DNA from 3 places in the Clostridium aquiflavi genome. Region 3 is predicted to be linked to each of the others. Evidence: predicted binding sites of a transcription regulator. Region 3 holds the regulator's gene; each other region holds the start of a gene.

Evidence for each region. Region 3 encodes LexA, which represses DNA repair genes until DNA is damaged. Its sites were predicted from a motif close to CNAACANNTGTTNG; they were not measured.
Region 1: a site for LexA is predicted at 2,092-2,105, ahead of recA (recombinase RecA). Genes of this name have one in related genera too.
Region 2: a site for LexA is predicted at 2,416-2,429, ahead of uvrB (excinuclease ABC subunit UvrB). Genes of this name have one in related genera too.

What each region holds. Positions count from the first base shown of each region.
Region 1 is NZ_JAVJAN010000011.1:7,555-12,915, reverse strand. It holds gene rimO (30S ribosomal protein S12 methylthiotransferase RimO) at 53-1,393, shown strand; gene pgsA (CDP-diacylglycerol--glycerol-3-phosphate 3-phosphatidyltransferase) at 1,377-1,967, shown strand; gene recA (recombinase RecA) at 2,125-3,195, shown strand; gene rny (ribonuclease Y) at 3,533-5,077, shown strand; gene RGC78_RS05235 (stage V sporulation protein S) at 5,225-5,361, shown strand, end outside.
Region 2 is NZ_JAVJAN010000002.1:9,075-14,435, forward strand. It holds gene RGC78_RS00680 (S41 family peptidase) at 1-768, shown strand, start outside; gene RGC78_RS00685 (PDZ domain-containing protein) at 779-2,065, shown strand; gene uvrB (excinuclease ABC subunit UvrB) at 2,449-4,425, shown strand; gene uvrA (excinuclease ABC subunit UvrA) at 4,427-5,361, shown strand, end outside.
Region 3 is NZ_JAVJAN010000032.1:1,767-7,127, forward strand. It holds gene RGC78_RS11990 (tyrosine recombinase XerC) at 100-1,089, shown strand; gene RGC78_RS11995 (YtxH domain-containing protein) at 1,209-1,739, opposite strand; gene RGC78_RS12000 (hypothetical protein) at 2,107-2,538, opposite strand; gene lexA (transcriptional repressor LexA) at 2,707-3,312, shown strand; gene RGC78_RS12010 (methionine gamma-lyase family protein) at 3,476-4,765, opposite strand; gene hfq (RNA chaperone Hfq) at 4,841-5,074, opposite strand; gene miaA (tRNA (adenosine(37)-N6)-dimethylallyltransferase MiaA) at 5,125-5,361, opposite strand, start outside.

The DNA of each region.
Region 1 (5,361 bases), on a different contig from region 3:
TTATAATTAATTTGGTATAATTAAAAACATTAAAATACAGGAGGACAAAAACTTGACTAAGTACAAAGTTGGAATGGTGAGTTTAGGATGCGATAAAAATAGAGTGGATTCTGAAATCATCCTTGGAAAAATGAGTAATGAATATGAAATAACTAATAATGCAAAAGAAGCAGATGTTATAATTGTAAATACATGTGGGTTTATAGAGTCGGCTAAACAAGAATCAATAGATACTATTTTAGAAATGGCTGAATATAAAAATAATTACAAGTGTAAGCTTCTTATAGCAACAGGATGTTTAATACAAAGATATGGTGATGAATTAAAAAATCTTATACCTGAAATAGACATAATGTTAGGAGTTAATGATTATAATAAAATAGATAAAGTTATTACAGAACTTATTGAAGGAGATAAAGAAGCTTCTCAATTATTAAATTATTCTGATGAAAACATAAATGAAGGAGACAGAATTCTTACAACACAAAAGGAAAGTGCATATATAAGAATTGCAGAAGGTTGTAATAATTTTTGCACATATTGTATAATTCCTAAAATAAGGGGAAAATTTAGAAGTAGAAGGATGGAAAATATAATTAGTGAAGCTACAGACTTAGCAAGTAAAGGTGTTAAAGAGTTAATATTAATAGCTCAAGATACAACACAATATGGTAGTGATATTTATGGTAAGAAAAATCTTCATGTATTATTAAAAGAGTTATCTAAAATAGAAGGAATAAAGTGGATTAGAGTATTATATTGCTATCCCGAAGCCATATATGATGAATTAATAGAAGAAATCGCATCTAATGATAAAGTAGTAAAATATTTAGATATACCTATACAGCACATAAGTGATCATGTATTAAAGCTTATGGGAAGAAAAACAAGCAAGAAAGACATAACTGATAAAATAGAAAAACTTAGAAAGAATATACCAAATATTACAATTAGAACAACATTCATAGTAGGATTTCCACAAGAAACACAAGAAGACTTTCAAGAAATTTTAGAATTCTTACAAGAATATAAATTAGATAAAGTAGGAGTTTTTAAATATTCAAGAGAAGAAGATACACCGGCTTCAAGAATGGATGGACAAATAGATGAAGAGATAAAGAGCGAAAGAGAAGAAAAGTTAATGTTATCTCAAGAAAAGATTTCTAATAATATAAATAAATTGAAAGTTGGCAAAAAATATGATATTCTAATTGAAGAATATGATGGTGAATGCTATAAAGGTAGAAATTTTGAGATGGCACCTGATATAGATGGAAATGTATTTTTTGAATCTCCTAAGCCATTGGAGATAGGTGAATTCGTTAAAGTAAAAATAATCAAAAATATGGATTACGATTTAATAGGAGTTGTTGAAGATGAATCTTGCAAATAAGTTGACTTTAATTAGAATATTTTTGGTACCTATTTTTCTGATATTTATAGTTGTTAAAGGAATACCATATGGTAGTTTTATAGCTACTATAATATTTGTTTTAGCTGCTTTAACAGATAAGCTTGATGGATATATTGCAAGAAGTAGAAACCAAGTTACTAACTTTGGAAAATTTATGGATCCTTTAGCTGATAAACTATTAGTGACAACTGCACTAATTACATTAGTTGAAATGCATATAGTTCCAAGTTGGGCTGCTGTTATAATAATAGCACGTGAATTTGCAGTATCAGGCTTAAGAACATTGGCTGCTTCTGAGGGAAGAGTTATAGCAGCAAGTTGGTGGGGAAAGATAAAAACAGTAATACAAATAATAGCTATAGTATTATTGCTATTACAAGTTAGTATAGGTGACTCAAAGTATTTAACTAATTTAGTTATTAATAGTGAATTTTGGAAAGGATTCTTTAGTACAGTTCCAAATATAATGCTAATAGCAGCTGTTATAATAACTATAATTTCAGGATATGAATATTTTAAGAAAAACAAAGATTCAATATCTACTAATAAATAGATAAGTTTAAAATAATATAACATGGATATAATTATAATAAATTCCTTCTTTAAGATGTATTTTAAAGGGGGAATTTTTATCAATACTGTTGACTAATAATAATAGTTAAATTATAATTATATACAGAACATAAGTTCGATGAGAGGAAGGTAACATTATGGCTAATATAGATGTAAATAAATTAAAAGCAATTGAAAATGCAATGGGACAAATAGAAAAGCAATTTGGTAAAGGTTCAGTTATGAAATTAGGTGAAGACAGTGTTTTAAATATTGATTCAATTTCTACTGGATGTTTAGATTTAGATATAGCACTTGGAATTGGTGGAGTTCCAAAGGGAAGAATTATTGAAATTTATGGTCCTGAAAGTTCAGGTAAAACAACAATAGCTCTTCATATAGCTGCAGAAGCACAGAAAAAAGGTGGAGCAGTAGGATTTATAGATGCAGAACATGCATTAGATCCATCTTATGCAAGAAACTTAGGGGTAGATACAGAAAATCTTATAGTTTCTCAGCCAGATACAGGAGAACAAGGTCTTGAAATAGCAGAAGCATTAGTTCGTTCAGGTGCAATTGATGTAATTATAGTTGACTCTGTTGCAGCATTGGTTCCTAAAGCTGAAATTGAAGGAGAAATGGGAGATTCTCATATTGGACTTCAAGCAAGACTAATGTCACAAGCATTAAGAAAACTAGCAGGTACAATTAGTAAAACAAATTGCATAGCAATTTTCATTAACCAATTGAGAGAAAAAGTTGGAGTAATGTTTGGTTCACCTGAAACAACAACAGGAGGAAGAGCATTAAAGTTCTATGCATCAGTAAGACTTGATGTAAGGAGAATAGACTCTATAAAACAAGGTGATGGTATTGTTGGTAATAGAACAAGAATAAAAGTAACAAAGAATAAAGTAGCACCACCTTTTAAACAAGCAGAATTTGACATAATGTATAACGAAGGTATTTCAAGAGAAGGAAACATATTAGATGTTGGAGTTAAGGAAGAAATAGTACAAAAGAGTGGGGCATGGTTCTCATATGGAGACATAAGGTTGGGTCAAGGTAGAGAAAATGCTAAACAATACTTAAAAGAAAATCCAGAAGTTGCATTAGATGTAGAAAATCAAATAAGAGAAAAACATAATCTTCCATTGATGGATGCTGTTATAAATGAAACATCATCTGAAGTTAAAAATAAAGAAAATAAGGAACAATCAGATAAATAAATAGATAATTATAAAAAGCAAAAGGATTATTTCTTTTGCTTTTTTTACAATAAAAAGGATGATATATATAAATATTGTTATATGAAAATATTTTTATGATTATATATGTTGTTATTACTAAAATTTTATAGCAAATACAAATAAAAAAAACTCTTGTAACTCAGTAAATATGAGCATGATAACAATATCATAGCAAGCTTGACATAATTTTATTTTTAATATAGAATAAAAAGGAATACTGGTTTATCATATTCCCAATACAGTGAGAATAATATGACACCTACTATGATTTCTTGTTTACAAAAATAGATAGCTTAACAAGCTAGGAGGTGTTTATATGAAATTTTGGATTTTAATAATAATAGTAAATTTAATTATATTATTAGTATTAGGAATACTACTTTATAAAATGATACAAAAAGTATCGAAGGATAAAATTGAATCTCTTGAAAATGAGGCACAAGATGTTTTAGAAAGAGCTAAAAGAGAAGCAGAAGCTCTTCAAAAAGAAACAATACTTGAAGCTAAGGAAGAGGTTCATAAGTTAAGAAATGATTTTGAAAAAGAATCTCGTGAAAGAAGAAATGAGATTCAAAGACTTGAAAGAAGAGTTATTCAAAAAGAAGAATCACTTGATAAAAAGAGTGATACGCTAGAAAAAAGAGAAGAAAAAATTAATCAAAGAATGCTTGATATAGATCAAGTAGAAGCCAATGTAAAAGAAATATATACTCAAAGAAGAGAAGAATTGGAAAGAATTTCATCTCTTTCTAGTGAAGAAGCTCGTAAAATTCTTTTAGACGAAATTAAAAGAGAAATTTCACATGATGCTGCATTGATGATAAAAGAAATCGAAAGCAAAGCAAAAGAAGAAGCAGACAAAAGATCAAGAGAAATAATCACGACTGCTATTCAAAGATGTGCTGCGGATCATGTGTCTGAAACTACTGTGCATGTTGTTGCGCTACCAAATGATGAAATGAAGGGTAGAATAATAGGTAGAGAAGGAAGAAACATTAGAACTCTAGAAACATTAACCGGAGTAGATTTAATAATAGATGATACTCCAGAAGCAGTTATTCTTTCAAGCTTTGATCCAATAAGGAGAGAAGTTGCAAGAATAGCACTTGAAAAGTTGATAGTGGATGGTAGAATACATCCAGCAAGAATCGAAGAGATGGTCGAAAGAGCAGTTAAAGATGTAGAAAATGATATAAAAGAAGAAGGGGAACAAGCGACCCTAGAAACTGGAATAAATGGATTACATCCAGAACTTATAAGACTACTTGGCAGATTAAAGTATAGAACTAGTTATGGTCAAAATGTATTAAAACATTCCATAGAAGTTTCATATTTAGCTGGTTTAATGGCTTCAGAATTAGGTTTAGATGTTACTCTAGCTAAAAGAGCAGGATTACTACATGATATCGGTAAAGCTGTAGATCAGGAGCAAGAAGGTCCTCATGCACTAATTGGAGGAGACCTTGCTAAGAAATATCATGAGCAACCATTGGTGATAAATGCTGTAGCAGCCCATCATGGAGATGTGGAAATGCAATCTTTAGAAGCAGTATTGGTTCAAGCGGCAGATGCTATATCAGCAGCTAGACCGGGGGCAAGAAGAGAAACATTAGAAGCATATATTAAGAGATTGGAAAAATTAGAAGAAATCGCAAATTCTTATGAGGGTGTAGAAAAGTCATATGCCATTCAAGCTGGAAGAGAAATAAGAATTATTGTTAAACCAGATAAAGTTGACGATGCTGGTACTGCTGAATTAGCTAGAAATTTAGTGAAGAGCGTAGAAGAACAACTTGAATATCCAGGACAAATTAAGATTAATGTAATAAGAGAAACTAGAACAGTAGACTTTGCTAAATAAAATTAAAAGATAAAATGTATAATTATTATACATTTTATCTTTTTTCTTTATAAAATATTATACTAAATAAAAGGAATTTAATAGATTGTATAGAATATATATTAATGTAAACGATTTTGTATAATGATTCTAGGAGGAATAATAAAAATGGAAGTATTAAAGGTATCAAGTAAATCAAATCCTAATTCGGTAGCAGGCGCATTAGCGGCAATAATAAAAGAAAAGAACATAGCGGAAATACAAGCAGTGGGAGCTGGAGCAATAAATCAAGCAGTTAAAGCTAT
Region 2 (5,361 bases), on a different contig from region 3:
GTAAATGATGTTGAATTAGATGGAACAGATCTTGATAAAGCAATATCTATGATTAGTGGAAAAGAAAAAGCAGAAGTAAAATTAACTATTGCTAGAGGTCAAAATAGTCCATTTGATGTAAATGTAACAAGGGATGTTATAAAAGTTGAATCAATAAAAGGAGAAATGATTGATTCATCTATTGGTTATATACAATTAACATCTTTCATGGATGAAAATATTACTGACGATTTTAAAAACAAGATAAATGAATTAAAGAATTCTGGGATGAAAGGTTTAATATTGGACTTAAGAGGAAATCCAGGTGGATTGCTTTCACAAGCTGTTGGAGTAGCATCTCAATTTATACCAGAGGGAAAAATAATAACATATACTATTGATAAATATAATAATAAAGCTGAATCACCATCTATTGGAGGAATAGCAGAAGGATTTCCATTAGTATTACTTGTTGATGGAGGAAGTGCTAGTGCTTCAGAGGTTGTTACAGGAGCGTTAAGAGATTATAAAGTAGCAACAATTGTTGGAACAACTACATTTGGAAAAGGAATAGTTCAACAACCTATTAGATTTTCAAATGATATAGGTGGACTTAAAGTAACAGTTTCAAAATATTATACCCCTAATGGAGAAAATATTCATAAAAAAGGCATAGCGCCTGATTATGATGTGGAGATACCTAAAGATTTATTTAAAGAAAAATATTCTAGAGATATAGATCCACAATTTAATAAAGCTTTACAGCTTATAACTGAGAAGCTTAATTAGGGGGATTAATATGGAATTAACATTTTATACATTAAGAGGGGTCGCTGGTGCAATAGTAAATCCAGGATTAATGATTGTACTAATCTTTTTAGGGATAATATTATATTTTAAAAATAGAAATTTGGTTATGATGCAAAGATTAATTCTAGGGGACAATATAAACACTCCTCTAGAACTAACTTTATCACAAATTGTATTAGGAATAATAGCAGGTGCAATAGGCAGTGTTATACTTAGCATATTAGGAATAAGATTTTGGGAAAACTCAGGTATAATATATTTATTTATGATTTCAATAATTTTAATGTTTGTAAAACCAAGATTTATATGTTTTTCTTATTCTGGAGCTATATTAGGAATTATAAGTATAGCAATTAGTCTATTATCAAATGTATTTCCGTCATTAAAGAGTACTACAATTTTCAATATTGATATAATATATCTTATGACATTTATAGGTGTATTACATATTGTTGAAGGTTTTTTAGTAATGATAGATGGAGATAGAGGTTCTATTCCTATTTTTAGTAACAAAAATGGAAAGATAATAGGTGGATTTTCTCTTAATAGATATTGGGTTTTATCTATAGCAATATTAATATTAGCGTTGTCTAATAATGATACAAGCAATTACATAACAACAACTATATCAACACCTAAAGGATGGCCATTTATAAGTGGAAATTTAACAAATAAATTATTAGCATTAAGCACAATATCAATAATGCCATTTTATGCTGTAATAGGTTATTCATCAATTACATTTACAAAAAGTAAAAAAGAAAAAGCTGTTCACTCAGGACTTTCTATATTATTTTATGGAATATGTTTAACTTTAATAGCTCAAATTGCAAGATTTGGACTTGGTTTTGAAATAGTAGCAATAATATTTGCTCCACTTGCACATGAAGTGATGTTAAAAATCCAAAGAGATAACGAAAATAAACAAAAGCCTAAATTCATTAGCGATGAAGAAGGACTAGTTGTATTGGAGGTTGTTCCTAGAGGTATAGCATATAATTTAGGAATAAAGCCAGGAAATAAGTTAATCTCAGTGAATAATAGTGTTGTAAATTCTGAAGCAGATGTACTTATTATTTTAAAAGAAAATTTTTACAATGTTACTTTTAAAATTAAAGACTTAAGTGGAATAATAAAAGAAATACCAGTTAAAACTAGTAAAGGTAAGAGACTTGGTATGCTCTTAGTTCCAAGAACAATAAAAGAGAAAGATAAAATATGTATAAAAGAAAATAAGTTTTCTAAGATATTAAAAAATGTAAAAGAAAAACACTAGTAGTTTTATTTTATAAGTTGAAAAACAGTTGATATTTTAGTGTAATTCCAATGTCAGATCGCAATTATATTAAAATATCAACATTGGCTTAAAGTAGAAAGTATATAATATAAAGTCAGTAATTCTTATTGAATTTACTGGCTTTTTTCTTTAATAATTGGCTGTATTTAAAACATAGCCTAATAATTTATAAAATCTTTAAAAATTGAAAAAACTAATAATTTAGAATACTTTAAGTTAGAATTAAAAATCAAGTATTAGAAGTAGAGAATTAACTTTGTTGATGAATTATTGAATGAGTTTATGTTGACTTAGGTTATAATGAAAAGTAAAATATAATAAAATGCATACGAATGTTTGTTCGCAAAAAAGAGGTGTTAATTATGGGAGAATTTAAAATACATTCAAAATTTAAACCTATGGGGGATCAGCCACAAGCTATTGATACTATATTAAAGTCAATAAAACAAGGTAATGAGTTTCAAACTTTATTAGGAGTAACTGGATCTGGTAAGACATTTACTATGGCCAATATAATAGAAAATTTACAAAGACCAACTCTAATTTTGGCTCATAATAAGACTCTTGCAGCTCAATTATGTTCTGAATTTAAAGAGTTTTTTCCAGAAAACATAGTTGAGTACTTTGTATCTTATTATGACTACTATCAACCAGAAGCATATGTACCACAAACTGATACTTTCATTGAAAAAGATGCATCTATAAATGATGAGATAGATAAGCTTAGGCATTCAGCTACATCAGCACTTTTTGAAAGAAGAGATGTAATTATAGTGGCATCAGTTTCTTGTATATATGGACTTGGTAATCCTGATGAATATAAAAAATTAACTATAAGTTTAAGAAAAGGAATGCAAAAAGAGAGAGATGAGATAATAAAAAAACTCATAGAGATTCAATATGAAAGAAATGATATAGATTTTTCAAGAGGAACATTTAGAGTAAGAGGAGACTTATTGGATATCATTCCATCATCAACTTCTAGTAAAGGTATAAGAATAGAATTTTTTGGTGATGAAATTGATAGGATAAGAGAATTTGATGTGTTAACGGGAACAATAATAGGGGAAAGAAATCATGTTTCGATTTTCCCAGCATCTCACTTTGCAACTTCAAAAGAAACTGTAGAGAGATCATTAGGTGAAATAGAGAATGAATTAGAAAATAGACTTAGAGAATTGAATTCACAAGAAAAGTTATTAGAAGCTCAAAGATTAAGACAAAGAACAAACTTTGATATAGAAATGATAAGAGAAATGGGTTATTGTAGCGGAATAGAAAATTATTCTAGAATTTTAGATGGAAGAGCACCAGGTACACCGCCAAAGACATTAATAGATTATTTTCCAGAAGATTTTTTATTATTTATAGATGAAAGTCATGTTACATTACCTCAGGTAAGAGCAATGTATGCTGGAGATAGGTCAAGAAAAAATACGTTAGTTGATTATGGATTTAGATTACCATGTGCTTATGATAATAGACCACTAAAGTTTGAAGAATTTGAAAAAAAGATAAATCAAGTCATGTTTGTTAGTGCAACACCAGCACAATATGAATTAGATCATTCACAGTCTATAGCGGAGCAAGTTATAAGACCAACTGGATTGTTAGATCCTGAAATTGTTATAAAACCAGTAAAAGGTCAAATTGATGATTTATATACAGAAATTCAGGAAACAATATCAAGAGGATATAGAATATTAATTACAACATTAACTAAAAGAATGGCAGAAGATTTAACTAAATATATGATTGAACTAGGTGTAAAAGCCACTTATATGCATTCTGATATTGACACTATCGAAAGAATGAAAATTATTAGAGACTTAAGACTTGGTGAATACGATGTTTTAGTTGGAATAAATCTTTTAAGAGAAGGATTAGATATACCAGAAGTTGCACTAGTTGCAATTTTAGATGCCGATAAAGAAGGATTTTTAAGATCTGAAACTTCTTTAATTCAAACAATAGGAAGAGCCGCTAGAAACTCAGAAAGTAAAGTAATAATGTATGCAGACAATATTACAAAATCAATGAAAAAGGCCATTAGTGAAACTGAAAGAAGAAGAAAAATACAAACACAGTATAATGAAGAGCACGGAATAATACCACAAACAATTAATAAAGAGGTTAGAGATGTAATAGAGGCTACTAAAGTAGCAGAAGAATCAACAGAATATGGCGTTGAAGAAACAAAATCTTTAACTAAGAAAGAAATAAAGAAACTTATAAAAGAATATACAGACGAAATGAAGCTTGCAGCTAAAAATCTTCAATTTGAAAGAGCAGCACAGTTAAGAGATAAGATAGAAGAATTAAAAAGAAAAGAGGGATAAGATGAATGATAAGATAATAATTAAAGGTGCAAAAGTTAATAATTTAAAAAATGTGAGTTTAGAGATACCAAGAGATAAATTAATAGTATTTACAGGATTATCAGGCTCTGGGAAATCCTCTTTAGCTTTTGATACATTATATGCAGAAGGGCAAAGAAGGTATGTTGAATCACTATCTTCTTATGCTAGGCAATTTTTAGGACAGATGGATAAGCCAGATGTTGAATATATAGAAGGATTATCTCCAGCTATATCAATAGATCAAAAAACTACAAGTAAAAATCCAAGATCTACTGTTGGAACTATAACAGAAATATATGACTATTTAAGATTACTATATGCAAGAGTAGGCATTCCGCATTGTCCTAAGTGTGGTAAGGAAATTTCTAAACAATCTGTGGATCAAATAGTGGATAAAATAATATCTTATGGGGATAAAACTAAAATTCAAATTTTAGCTCCAATAGTTCGTGGAAGAAAAGGAACTCATGAAAAGATATTAGAAAATATTAAAAAGAATGGTTTTATAAGAGCTAGAATTGATGGAGAAATGTATGATTTAACTGAAGAAGAGGTTAAACTAGATAAAAATAAAAAACATAATATTGAAGCTATTATAGATAGAATAGTAATAAAGGAAGATATTGAAAAAAGAATTACTGATTCTATAGAAATGGCATTAAAGCTTGCTGATGGTTTAGTTATAGCTAATGTAGTTGGTAAAGAGGATATATTATTTAGTGAAAATTTTGCTTGTCCAGATTGTAGTATTAGTATAGATGAATTAGCACCAAGACTATTTTCTTTTAACTCACCTTTTGGAAAATGTGATTGTTGTGATGGTTTAGGAACTTTATTTGAATTTGATGAAGATTTAGTTATACCTAATAAAGAGTTAAGTATTATGGATGGCGCAGTAGCAAGTTGGGGTGCAGG
Region 3 (5,361 bases):
TTTCCCGAAATAATTGATTAAAAATTCATTTATTGGTATAATATATTTAAATCTTATGAAAATAGATTTAAATTATAATAAATGATGGTGATAAAATATATGAATTATGATATTGATTTTTTTCAAAACAACGACTTACCTAATTCGGTAATAGATTTTTTAAATTACTTAGAAACCATAAAAAATAAATCTACAAATACAATTGCTGCATACAAAAAAGATTTAACTATCTTTTTTAAATTCATGAAATTATATCGAGGACTTATTAAAGATAAAAATATAGAATTCGAAGAAATAGATATTAGAGATATTGATGATGATTTTTTAAAAGGTATAAAGCTTAGAGATCTATATGCCTTTATGTCTTTCATTGAAAAATATAGAAATAATAGCGCTTATGCAAGAGCTAGAAAAGTTGCTACTTTAAAATCTTTTTTTAAGTTTTTACAAGGAAAAGCTAAAATAATTGTGGACAACCCTACAACAGAGCTAGAATCCCCTAAGATAAATAAACGACACCCTGTATATCTTACATTAGATCAAAGCATACATTTACTTGGATCTTTAGATAAAAATGATAAAAATTACGCTCGAGATTATTGTATATTAACTTTATTTTTAAATTGTGGAATGCGTCTTTCAGAATTGTGTGGAATATTAATTGAAAAAATTAGAAATGATATTTTAACTATTATAGGTAAAGGTAATAAAGAACGTACAGTTTATTTAAATGATGCTTGCTTAAAAGCAATTGAAAATTATATGGTGGTTAGGGATGATTCTAAAGCTTTGCCAGAATACAAAAAGTTTTTATTCTTATCTTCTCACAATAAACCAATAAATCAAAGAACAGTTGAGATAATGATTAAAAAACATGTAAAAAATGCAGGGTTAACAGATGAAAAATATACTCCTCATAAATTGAGACATACTGCTGCTACACTTATGTATAAGTATGGAGATGTGGATATAAGAAGTCTTCAAAATATATTAGGCCATGAAAATATTTCCACTACTCAAATTTACACTCATGTAGATGATGATACATTAAGAGATGCCGTAAAATCAAATCCACTATCAAAATTATAAAGAATTCTCTCCTACTTTATAAAAAATCTCTATTATTATAGTCTAAAAATATAATAATAGAGATTTTAAAAATATAAGTAAATTATTTTACATAATATTTATACTGTAATTTATATTTATTATCTTATAGGATTTCCTAAGGTTTCTTTAAATTGAGCAACATAGGTTGGATCATTACCTTCATATACAACCAAAGTATTCCCTTTTTTATAATAATTAGGTTTAGTTTTGTAATCTACAGTGGCCCCTTCTATTTTCATTCCATCATCAGATATCCTTTTTATATCTTCATCAATTTTATTAGAATCATCATATTCATAAACTCTAACATAATCATTTCCGACCATGTAGTCAGTTTCTGTTCCACTAAAATAATCTTTTTTACTTCCATTTACTGCATCTTTAAGTTCATTACCAGCATTTACTACATCATCTTTAAAGTTTATTGCTGTATATTTTATGGTTTCCCCAGCATCTTTTGTTGCATCTTTAACGTTATTACCTAAATCCTTAACATCTTCTTTAACATTTTCTCCTGCTTCTTTCATGTTTGTTTTAGAATCATCAGAATTATTAGATCCACATCCTATAAACATTGAACATGATAGCAATGTAGCCAATAGTAAGGCTAAAATTGATTTTCTTTTCATAAATCTTACACCTCATTTCTAATTAATCTTCTAATTTAGTTTGCCAAAAAACACTTAATATATTCACATTCGTTAAAACCGCTATTTTTTTAAACATAATAAACATTATGTAAACTAATATAAATAAAAAGATGAAATAACTCATAATACAAAGCTATTTCATCCGGTACGATTTTAAATGAATAAATTTCCAAACAATTTATTAAAGTGATACTCTTGCAGCACTTTTAATGCTATTACATGTTTTTATTATTCATAGACTTATATAAACAATATTGCTAATAATAAAATTAATTTTTTCATAAAAATTATCTTTCTTTTTCACAACTATTTCAATAATAGTTGTGTTAAAAAAGGATATATTTTTTTATGCTTTATTTTTGAATTTTCTTACGCCAGGATATACTTCTTCTGTAAGTTCTTCTATATTATCATCATTAAATAATTCATTATCATCTAAATATTCAATATGATCGAATGCATCTTCATATTCTGTTTCTTCAGTAAGTTTAAATTCATCACTATTTAATCCTTTAGATTCAATGAATTTAGAATAAATATCTTTTAAGTTTAAATTATTTTGTTCTAATTCTTCTATTTGATCTTCATCAAGAGATGATTTTAAGTTATTAAAAAATTCTTCTTCTAAAATCTTATTTTCATCTTTAGTTTTTGAAATTTCTTCTATTTTTATAGCTTTAATATCAACACCATCTATTTCTAAGCATTTACCACAATTATCACATATTTTATTTTCATATATATCGCAATAATCATCATCATTATATTTATTTGTCATTATTAAGTACCCTCATTTCTATAATGAAATTGTCATTCTATTATATCAAAACCATAAATTTAAATCAAATAAAATATTAACTTTAATCTTTGAAACATACAGAACATAAGTTTGTTATATTATAAAACCTATGTTATAATAACAATAAGATAGAGAGGTGTAATATTAATGATCGAGAGTAAGGACAGACAAACGGAAATTTATGAATTTTTAAAATTATATATAGAAAACAAGGGATATCCACCTTCAGTAAGAGAAATATGCGAAGCTGTTTCATTAAGATCTACATCTACTGTACATGGTCATTTAAAAAGATTAGAAAAAAAAGGATTAATTAGAAGAGATCCAACGAAACCAAGAGCATTAGAAATAGTTAAAAATAATAGAGATAAAAAAGAAATGGTAAACATACCCATAGTTGGTAAAATTACTGCAGGTATTCCGATACTTGCAACTGAAAATATAGAAGACTCGTTTCCGATACCTCTTGATTATATAAAACATGATAATGAATTATTTATGTTAAGAGTATCTGGTGAAAGTATGGTTAATGCTGGCATAAGAGATAATGATTTAGCAATTATTGAAAGCTGTAAGACTGCATTAAATGGAGATATTGTTGTTGCTTTAATAGATGAAGAAGCAACAATTAAACGATTTTTTAAAGAAAAAGATCATATAAGATTACAGCCTGAAAATGATTCTATGGACCCGATAATAGTTGATAATTGTTCTGTTTTAGGTAAATTAGTTGGAATATTTAGATCTTACTAACTTAATCAATTAAATTTAAAACAATATAATTTAGTCTTTATTAAATTAGTGAATTAAATTAATTACTATGCTTTAATTAGTGCTGAAAAGTTATGAGCTGAAATACTAAGTTATAATTTAGTATTTCAGCTTTTTTAATGTTTAGTACTAATTAAATTTTTAGTTATTTTACTTCAAGTACTTTACTTAATCCTATTAAGATTCCTATTTTACCATGATCAAAGTTTAGCCCACCTTGCATATAAGCTATATAAGGTTCTCTTATTGGACCATCTGCAGACAATTCAATTGTTGATCCAGATATAAATGCGCCAGCTGCCATTATTATTTCACTATCATATCCTGGCATTGCCCATGGTTCACACACAGCAAATGCATCAATTGGTGAAGCTGCTTGAATTCCGTTACAAAATTGAATTAATTTTTTAGGATCACCAAATTCTATAGCTTGTATTATGTCAGTTCTCTTATCAGTAGATGCTGGGAATCCCTTAAAGCCAGCAAGTTCCATTGTTTTAGCACAAAATATTGCTGTTTTTACAGCTTCCATAGAAATGTGTGGTGCTGAAAATAATCCTTGATATAAACTTCTCATAAGTCCATAAGTTGCGCCATACTCGCCCCCTATTCCTGGAACAGTGAATCTATAAGAGGCTTGTTCAACATATTCTTTTTTACCAACTATATATCCACCACCTGGAGCAATACCTCCACCTATGTTTTTCATAAGAGATCCTGCCATAAGATCTGCTCCAACTTCTGTTGGTTCAATAGCTTCAATAAATTCTCCGTAGCAATTATCTACAAAAATCACAACATCTTCTCTTACTTCTTTTATGCATTTTATTACTTCTTCAATTTCTGAAACTAAGAAAGATTTTCTAGAAGCATATCCTGTACTTCTTTGTATATGTATTAGTTTTATAGCTTTATCATTTTTTAATGTCTCTTTAATTTTATCGAATTTAAATTTTCCATTCTCATCTAATTCAATAACATCTGTTTTTATATTGTATTCATCTAATGAACCTTTAGTTTTTTTGTCAGCAAGTCCTAATACTCCTAAAAGAGTATCATAAGGCATTCCAGAAACACAAAGTATTTTATCACCAGGTCTTACATTTCCCATCATAGCAGCACCAATAGCATGAGTTCCGCTTACGAAATTAGGTCTAACTAAACCTGCTTCAGCTTTAAATATTCTAGCATAAACTCTATCTAAAGTATCTCTTCCAAAATCATCAAGACCATATCCTGTTGTATTAGTAAAATGTGATTCACTTATTCTTTCTTCTTGAAAGGCTTTTAATACTTTAAGTTGATTAAATTCTCTTATTTCATCGTACTGTACAAATATATCTTCAGTCTCTTTTAAAGCTTTTTTATATAATTTAAATGCTTCTTCACTAATATTGTAATTATTAATTAAAAATTCTTCTGTTTTCTTTAACATTTTTGTATATTCTCCTCCTAGGTATTACAAGTATATTTCCTCAAAAATAAATAGGCAAATAATTGCCTATTTATTTTAGTTTTCATTATCTACAAATAAAATTGGTTTTTCTGGAGTTACAGTGGTTATTGCATGTTTATATATAAGCATTTGTTTACCCTCACTATCTAAAATAACAGTAAAACTGTCAAACCCTTTTACAGTTCCATTTAGTTTAAAACCAGTTGAAAGATATATTGTTACAGGTATTTTGTTTTTTCTTGCACTGTTTAAAAATATGTCTTGTAGATTATTCTGTTGCTTATTCATAAAACCATATTTACCTCCATTTTATTAATTCTCTTTATACCATTATAAACCTAGTTATTTGTTATGTCATCAACAATTTTGCTTAATATTTCCTCATCAGACAATACATCTTTATCTAAAAAAGTACATCTAGGATCTCTTCTAAACCAAGTTAATTGTCTCTTAGCATAATTTCTTGAACCCTGCTTTATCAAATTAATAGCTTCATCTAATGAAATTTTTTTATCTAAGTAATAAAATATTTCTTTATATCCTATTCCTTGCATAGATTGCATATCAGAAGTATA